Regions from separate parts of the Bacillus altitudinis genome, predicted to be linked through region 2. Evidence: a T-box and tRNA genes for the amino acid it is inferred to sense, from the RefSeq annotation. Region 2 holds a T-box; the other holds one or more tRNA genes.
The links. The T-box of region 2 lies ahead of tyrS (tyrosine--tRNA ligase). A T-box ahead of a tRNA ligase gene usually reads a tRNA of that ligase, here a tRNA-Tyr.
Positions count from the first base shown of each region.

Region 1 (4,403 bases), 1.7 Mb from region 2:
TTTACATTCATTTTATTGAACTATTATAACCAATTGTAACATCCACATGAAACTAGTAAAAAGATGAGTTGTCCTTTTTCTTTTATAAAACCCTTGGCATCCTCAAATCCATTCTTTTCTGTGTTCATGAATGAATTGTATGTCTTTTTGATAATGTTCAAGGTGCCCGTCATGAATCATTTTTTGAAAGGCTCTATCCCCTTCACTCGCTTTTCGCTTCATGTATTGACATAAACCTTCTAAACGCAGCAACACCATGTCCACATAATCTTCTGGTATTTCCTCACCATAAGCTTCAAAAAACAGTTTGACTCTATACTTTATATGGGCTGCATGCTCTGATGTATGATAATTTACGACCTCCCCTGTTTCAGTACGAAAAAACCTACTGAGAGGGACACATGTATAGAGAGTATATGCAATATCCCAAAGCCTTGGACCAGGGGCAGCTACATCAAAATCAATGATTCCCACTGGCTTTTTATTTTTGAAAATAATATTGTACATCGCAAAATCATTATGGCACACAACCTCTATGTTGTTAGGCGTATTGTCCATTCGTTCCCAATCGTCTGAAATGGGAAAATCACAAACAGCATCATGGTACAGTCTAAGCATTTTCGCTATTTCTTTTAAAGCATTGTGAGAGTACATGTATTCTTTTAAGGGATCATGACCGGCCTCACCTTCAATGAAGGACAAGATCTCTCTACCTTTTTCATCAACCCCCAAAAACGTTGGAGCATAGGAGAAATTCTTTTTTTCTAAATGCTTTAGCAGCTTTTGTATATTCATATTGTCTGACTTTACCTCTCTGCGAACCGTATCTCCTGAACGATATACGTTGGAGACATTTCCACCTGTCAATAACTCTTCATGATCATTTTGTTTTTTCATAAATTCTCCCCCAAACTGGGTCACAATGATGATGCAAGCTAAAGATGTGTATGTACCCACAAATATTCATTTAGTTACACAAAGGTAATTCACTGTTTTATGTGAATGTGCCAATCCATTCTGTTTCCTTATATGGTTAAATGTATCGTACCAAATGTTGCAAATCATCTAAAGTTTATTCTGTTAAAAGTAGTACATGCTCATTCTGTTCTAATAGGATTCTATTTTCATCTAAATAACTCATTTAAACCACAAAATAACGTTTCACCACGAGGGTGAAACGTTGGGTTCACGGTAAAAACCAAACTTTTAATAGATACCGGTGGCCGGAGTCGAACCGACACTCCGTGATAAATGATTCCAAAAAGGCAAGGTATACCCTCTTAAAGTAAAGCACCTGTTAATGAAATAAGAATTAAAGTTCTTCTTGATATATTGCTAATTTTATCGGCTTTAAAGTCAAAGGAATTTTAAACTCATGAATACTTTCAATATGATGAAAAAAATGATCTATATCGTCATAATCCATTGACCATTCTTCTACTACCTTTAACTTTTTTAACTCGCTTGTTGGTTTAAATAAAAATTCACAGTGCAGTTGTTCCATGTGAGAATAATCATCTTCTTCATAAATTGTAAACTGACGTACAAAATCAAGATGAAATAGTTCCTCTCCTGTAAAATCATAGACACCACACTGAAATAAAATTTCTTTATCTTCTTCGCCCTCAACGGTCTCCTTTGAAAAAGCCTTAAATGTTTCCCAAACCTTATTTATCTCATCGGTATCTTCACCGATGCTATCTTTAAGATAACTTTCAGCATTTTTAACCGTAATCATTACAACACCTCCTATGTACAATTGATCCAATCCATCTTCAATTGTCCTGCCCCTTTAGTTTAATCATAAGGTAACCATCAATAAAGTAAAAGTTAATCTCCTTTGAACACAATTTGAAGTAATTTTTTCGTGTGAAAAATCAGGTAAACAACAAATAAAAAAAGCCCTCCTACAATTTGTAGAAAGACGTTTTAAACGTTAATATTCTTTAATTCTTCTGTAATTGATGATAATAAAGAATATCTAAAACTAGATACCGGTGGCCGGGGTCGAACCGGCACTCCGTGAGGAACACGATTTTGAGTCGTGCGCGTCTGCCAATTCCGCCACACCGGCATGATCATTAAAGAGCGCAACTTATAATAAATAAAAAATGGTGCCGAGGGCCGGACTTGAACCGGCACGGTAGTCACCTACCGCAGGATTTTAAGTCCTGTGTGTCTGCCAATTCCACCACCCCGGCAGTCTTTTCAAAAAAGGCGACACCCGGATTTGAACCGGGGATAAAGGTTTTGCAGACCTCTGCCTTACCACTTGGCTATGCCGCCATAATTGGAGCGGAAGACGGGATTCGAACCCGCGACCCCCACCTTGGCAAGGTGGTGTTCTACCACTGAACTACTTCCGCATATCAACTGGGCTAGCTGGATTCGAACCAACGCATGACGGAGTCAAAGTCCGTTGCCTTACCGCTTGGCTATAGCCCAATAATAAAATGGGGCGATTGATGGGAATCGAACCCACGAGTGCCAGAGCCACAATCTGGTGCGTTAACCACTTCGCCACAACCGCCATAAATGTTATGAATCATATAATTGGCAGGGGCAGTAGGAATCGAACCCACACCGGAGGTTTTGGAGACCTCTGTTCTACCGTTAAACTATGCCCCTATGAAAATAAAAATGGTGGAGGGGGGCGGATTCGAACCGCCGAACCCGGAGGGAGCGGATTTACAGTCCGCCGCGTTTAGCCACTTCGCTACCCCTCCACATTTGAAAAACAGTGCCGGCAAGAGGACTTGAACCCCCAACCTACTGATTACAAGTCAGTTGCTCTACCAATTGAGCTACACCGGCAAATAGTGGTGGCTCGGGACGGAATCGAACCGCCGACACACGGATTTTCAGTCCGTTGCTCTACCAACTGAGCTACCGAGCCAAGTATTCTTTTTAAAAAATGGCGGTCCGGACGGGACTCGAACCCGCGACCTCCTGCGTGACAGGCAGGCATTCTAACCAACTGAACTACCGGACCAATAAAGAGAAATTTGGTTGCGGGGGCAGGATTTGAACCTGCGACCTTCGGGTTATGAGCCCGACGAGCTACCGAACTGCTCCACCCCGCGACGATATAAAAGATATGGTGGAGGATGACGGGCTCGAACCGCCGACCCTCTGCTTGTAAGGCAGATGCTCTCCCAGCTGAGCTAATCCTCCGAATAAAATGCTGGCATGTATTTCTATAAAAATGGTGACCCGTACGGGATTCGAACCCGTGTTACCGCCGTGAAAGGGCGGTGTCTTAACCGCTTGACCAACGGGCCCTTTATTATGTAAATTGTGGCGGAGAGCAAGGGATTCGAACCCTTGAGACGGGGTTACCGCCTACACGATTTCCAATCGTGCTCCTTCGGCCACTCGGACAGCTCTCCAAATTGGCTCCGCAGGTAGGATTCGAACCTACGACCGATCGGTTAACAGCCGATAGCTCTACCACTGAGCTACTGCGGAATGAAGAAAGCCTGGCGATGTCCTACTCTCACAGGGGGAAACCCCCAACTACCATCGGCGCTGAAGAGCTTAACTTCCGTGTTCGGTATGGGAACGGGTGTGACCTCTTCGCCATCATCACCAGACAATTTAGTGACAAAAGATATTATACTATGTATTACAAATAAATCAAGAGATATTTCAAAAAATGTTCTCTCAAAACTAGATAACAATGTTCATGCTTCACATTAGAATATAGGTTAAGTCCTCGATCTATTAGTATCTGTCAGCTCCACGTGTCACCACGCTTCCACCTCAGACCTATCAACCTGATCATCTTTCAGGGATCTTACTTCCTTGCGGAATGGGAAATCTCATCTTGAGGGGGGCTTCATGCTTAGATGCTTTCAGCACTTATCCCGTCCGCACATAGCTACCCAGCGATGCCCTTGGCAGAACAACTGGTACACCAGCGGTGCGTCCATCCCGGTCCTCTCGTACTAAGGACAGCTCCTCTCAAATTTCCTGCGCCCGCGACGGATAGGGACCGAACTGTCTCACGACGTTCTGAACCCAGCTCGCGTACCGCTTTAATGGGCGAACAGCCCAACCCTTGGGACCGACTACAGCCCCAGGATGCGATGAGCCGACATCGAGGTGCCAAACCTCCCCGTCGATGTGGACTCTTGGGGGAGATAAGCCTGTTATCCCCGGGGTAGCTTTTATCCGTTGAGCGATGGCCCTTCCATGCGGAACCACCGGATCACTAAGCCCGACTTTCGTCCCTGCTCGACTTGTAGGTCTCGCAGTCAAGCTCCCTTGTGCCTTTACACTCTGCGAATGATTTCCAACCATTCTGAGGGAACCTTTGGGCGCCTCCGTTACATTTTAGGAGGCGACCGCCCCAGTCAAACTGCCCACCTGACACTGTCTCCCTGCCCGATAAGGGCAGCGGG
Region 1 is NZ_CP009108.1:1,819,069-1,823,471, reverse strand. Features, by position in the region: gene ID12_RS09170 (phosphotransferase) at 103-897, opposite strand; gene ID12_RS09165 (hypothetical protein) at 1,313-1,738, opposite strand; tRNA gene ID12_RS09160 (tRNA-Leu) at 1,993-2,074, opposite strand; tRNA gene ID12_RS09155 (tRNA-Leu) at 2,113-2,201, opposite strand; tRNA gene ID12_RS09150 (tRNA-Cys) at 2,216-2,286, opposite strand; tRNA gene ID12_RS09145 (tRNA-Gly) at 2,292-2,366, opposite strand; tRNA gene ID12_RS09140 (tRNA-Gln) at 2,374-2,445, opposite strand; tRNA gene ID12_RS09135 (tRNA-His) at 2,455-2,530, opposite strand; tRNA gene ID12_RS09130 (tRNA-Trp) at 2,555-2,628, opposite strand; tRNA gene ID12_RS09125 (tRNA-Tyr) at 2,642-2,726, opposite strand; tRNA gene ID12_RS09120 (tRNA-Thr) at 2,742-2,814, opposite strand; tRNA gene ID12_RS09115 (tRNA-Phe) at 2,821-2,896, opposite strand; tRNA gene ID12_RS09110 (tRNA-Asp) at 2,916-2,992, opposite strand; tRNA gene ID12_RS09105 (tRNA-Met) at 3,007-3,083, opposite strand; tRNA gene ID12_RS09100 (tRNA-Val) at 3,099-3,174, opposite strand; tRNA gene ID12_RS09095 (tRNA-Glu) at 3,207-3,281, opposite strand; tRNA gene ID12_RS09090 (tRNA-Ser) at 3,299-3,389, opposite strand; tRNA gene ID12_RS09085 (tRNA-Asn) at 3,394-3,468, opposite strand; rRNA gene rrf (5S ribosomal RNA) at 3,478-3,593, opposite strand; rRNA gene ID12_RS09075 (23S ribosomal RNA) at 3,704-4,403, opposite strand, start outside.
Region 1: it encodes a tRNA-Tyr, which carries the amino acid that the T-box ahead of tyrS (tyrosine--tRNA ligase) is inferred to sense. The anticodon was not compared.

Region 2 (4,403 bases):
CTCAAATTCTAGTGAGTCGTCTCTATTCTATCTTAAATCTTGCAATAATTAAAACGGTTTCATCAGAAGTTTTTTAAAAATTGAGAAAAAAAGTCATCTATACTATAATGGTCATTGTAAACGTATGCAAAGGGGGACTGTTTGATGAAAGTGGAAACGCTACCATCAGTAAAAGGGGACTATCATTTAAATGATTATGAGCAAGCATACAAAGAATTTTCATGGGAGGAAGCGAGAAAAAATTTCTCTTGGTATGAAACAGGAAAAGTAAATGCAGCTTATGAAGCGATTGACAGACATGCGGACTCGTTTCGTAAAAACAAGGTGGCGCTTCACTACAAAGATTCACAGCGGGATGAAAAGTATACGTTCAGGGATATGAAAATCAAGACAAACAAAGCAGGAAATCTATTAAGAGAACAGGCACATGTGCAAAAAGGGGATCGCGTGTTTATCTTTATGCCAAGATCACCTGAGCTCTATTTTCTACTGCTTGGTGCTGTCAAAATTGGTGCGATCGTCGGTCCGTTATTTGAGGCATTTATGGAAGGTGCCGTCAAAGATCGTTTAGAAAATAGTGAGGCAAAAGTGATTGTGACAACGCCTGATCTGCTTGAGCGGATTCCGTTTGCAGAACTTCCAAAGCTTGAATCCGTCATCATTGTCGGTGGTGAAAAAGAGGATGCAGGTAGTGTGCGGACGATTCACTTTGAAGAAGCATTTGAGCAGGCAGCGAAGGAGCTTGAAATCGAGTGGATGGATGAAAAAGATGGATACCTGCTTCATTACACGTCAGGGTCCACTGGTACGCCAAAAGGTGTGCTCCATGTTCATGGTGCAATGGTGCAGCAAGGCCAGACGGGTAAATGGGTACTTGATTTGAAAGAAGAAGATGTCTACTGGTGTACAGCTGATCCAGGCTGGGTAACAGGGACGGTGTACGGTATTTTTTCTCCGTGGTTGAATGGAGCGACGAATGTCATTTTAGGCGGCCGGTTCAACCCTGATACATGGTACGAAACGATTGAATCGCTAGGTGTGACTGTTTGGTACAGTGCACCGACAGCCTTCAGAATGCTGATGGGAGCAGGAGACGATCTCATTCAAAAATATGATCTCAGCTCACTCCGTCATGTGTTAAGTGTAGGAGAGCCACTTAATCCAGAAGTGATCCGCTGGGGAGACGCTGTATTCGGTAAACGAATTCATGATACTTGGTGGATGACAGAAACAGGTGCACAGCTGATTTGTAACTATCCATGCATGGATATCAAACCAGGTTCGATGGGGAAACCAATTCCAGGCGTTGAAGCTGCGATTGTGGATAATGCCGGAAATGAACTTCCGCCATACCGGATGGGGAACCTTGCCATCAAAAAGGGCTGGCCGTCTATGATGCATACGATCTGGAACAATCCTGAAAAATATGAATCTTACTTTATGCCGGGAGATTGGTATGTTTCAGGAGATTCTGCTTATATGGATGAAGACGGATACTTCTGGTTCCAGGGACGTGTCGACGATGTCATCATGACGTCAGGAGAGCGGGTCGGTCCATTTGAGGTAGAAAGTAAACTGGTGGAACATCCGGCCATTGCAGAGGCTGGTGTCATCGGAAAACCAGATCCTGTGCGCGGTGAAATTATTAAAGCATTTATAGCGCTTAGAAGCGGATACGAACCGTCTGATGACCTGAAAGAAGAAATTCGTACGTTTGTGAAAAAAGGACTTGCTGCACATGCAGCACCGAGAGAAATTGAGTTTAAAGACAAACTGCCAAAAACACGCAGCGGTAAAATTATGAGACGTGTGCTAAAAGCGTGGGAACTGAATTTACCTGCTGGCGATCTCTCGACAATGGAAGATTAATCACTTCCGTCAGTTGACTTGATATCAAAAGTATGTTAAAAATGACTTTAGTTGAATATGAAAAGGTTTTGACTGAGATTCAGTAGAATCATCTTTCCCTGTCCAAGAGAGCTGACGGCTGGTGCGAGTCAGTACACAGAGATATTCGAATTACCCTCACGAACCGCTTTTACGAAAAGGAGCATATGCTATCTGATTAGTGAAAGAACGGATCTGTCCGTTATCAGTGTAAGTGAAAAGACGTGTTGTTTTGTCTTTTAAGCAGGGTGGTACCGCGATATATATCGTCCCTTCGTTCATTCGAAGGGGCGTTTTTTATGTTGAATTGTAAAAAAAGGAGATTTGGATATGAGTCAATTGATGGAAGATTTATCGTTCAGAGGATTAATTCAGCAGCAAACAGATGAAGAAGGTTTAACAAAATTATTAGCAGAAGAAAAAATCAAGCTATACTCCGGCTTTGATCCAACAGCTGACAGCTTGCACATTGGTCACTTACTCCCAATTTTAACATTGCGCAGATTCCAAGAAGCAGGTCATCATCCGATTGCACTTGTTGGCGGCGCAACTGGACTGATTGGTGACCCAAGTTTCAAAAAAGCAGAACGTTCACTAAACCCAGCAGAAATCGTCGAACAGTGGTCAGAGAAAATCAAAGGCCAGCTCTCTCAATTCCTTGATTTTGAAGCAGGTGACAACCCAGCTGTTATCGTCAATAACTATGACTGGATCAGTCAAATGAATGTCATCACGTTCCTTCGTGATATTGGAAAGAACTTCGGTGTCAACTTCATGCTCGCAAAAGATATCGTCAGCTCCCGTATTGAAACAGGGATTTCGTACACAGAATTCAGCTACGTGATTCTGCAATCGTTAGACTTCTTGAACCTTTATAGAAATGAAAACTGTAAGCTGCAAATCGGCGGAAGTGACCAGTGGGGAAATATCACATCTGGACTTGAGTTGATCCGTAAGTCTGAAGCAGAAGGCGCAAAAGCATTCGGTCTCACCATGCCGCTTGTGACAAAAGCAGACGGCACGAAGTTTGGGAAAACAGAAGGCGGTGCCATCTGGTTAGATAAAGAAAAAACATCACCATATGAATTCTACCAATTCTGGATTAACACAGATGACCGTGATGTCGTGAAATACTTAAAATACTTTACGTTCTTATCAAAAGAAGAGATCGCATCGTACGAAGAAAAAGTGCAAACAGCCCCTGAAAAACGTGAAGCACAGCGCCGTTTGGCAGAAGAAGTCACAACACTTGTGCATGGCCGTGAATCACTAGAACAGGCTGTCAACATCTCAAATGCGCTATTTAAAGGCGAGATCAAATCTCTTACAGCAGAAGAAGTGAAAGTAGGCTTTAAAGATGTGCCATCAATGGAGAAAGACAGTGGAGAAGAATTAACACTTGTTGATGTTCTTGTCGAATCAAAACTGTCTCCATCAAAACGTCAAGCACGTGAAGATATCACAAACGGTGCCGTCTACATCAACGGAGAGAGACAAACCGACAAAGACTATGTCCTTTCAGCTGAAGACCGAATTGAAAACCAATTTACAGTCTTAAGAAGAGGGAAAAAGAAATACTTCCTTGTAACGTATAAATAAATCCTTATGAAACAGTAAGTATCATGAAAAGCACCTCAAATGTTCATATACATTGAGGTGCTTTTCTTTTTTATTCAGAAGTAGGAATTAAGCTTTTACAGAGCGGTTTTCTCTCATTTGTCTGTTTCTTATTCAAGAAGTGAATCTTCGTTTGTATAAGCATGTTCTACCTTACAAATTCGGGTTGTATAGGATTCATACCAATCTTTTTTTCCTTTTTTTTGAACACGCTGATGTGCTGTATGTGCTTTCCATTCTTTGATGGCTGCTAATGAATCCCAGTAAGAGACAGTGATTCCAACACCATGTTCATCTCGTGCACTTTCTATTCCAAGAAACCCGTCTAGTTCTTTCGCTAATTGTTCCATTTTTTGAGCAGCAGCAGCGTATTCTTTCTGCTCAACATTCGTTCGTTTTGATGTGAAAATCACTGCATAGTAAGGTGGTGCAGGTGTTTGAGTAAATAGCATCTAGTAGAACCTCCTTTTGTCTATTCACATTATATATGAAAGATAGAGTGGCTCGTAGTCTTTTTGTTTTAGTTTCAAAAAGACCATGGTGCTTTTTCATTAGGTATTGTGCTGTAAAATCATCTCATAAAACATTACCTTGTTCACTTTTCTGACATATTTTTCTTGTATAAAATAGAGTCGAATAAGATGAATAAGGGGGAATGAAAGTGATTCGATTTAAGAAAAAGAGTTTGCAAATTCTTGTTGCCCTTGCCTTAGTGCTAGGTTCAATGGCCTTCATCCAGCCGAAAGAAGTCAAAGCGGCTGCGCATAATCCGGTTGTGATGGTGCATGGTATGGGCGGTGCGTCTTATAACTTTGCTTCGATCAAACGATACTTAGTATCACAGGGCTGGGATCAAAACCAACTTTTTGCAATCGATTTCATAGACAAAACAGGCAATA
Region 2 is NZ_CP009108.1:3,562,972-3,567,374, reverse strand. Features, by position in the region: gene acsA (acetate--CoA ligase) at 145-1,869, shown strand; T-box leader at 1,929-2,164, shown strand; gene tyrS (tyrosine--tRNA ligase) at 2,218-3,486, shown strand; gene ID12_RS17970 (antibiotic biosynthesis monooxygenase family protein) at 3,615-3,956, opposite strand; gene ID12_RS17965 (esterase/lipase family protein) at 4,229-4,403, shown strand, end outside.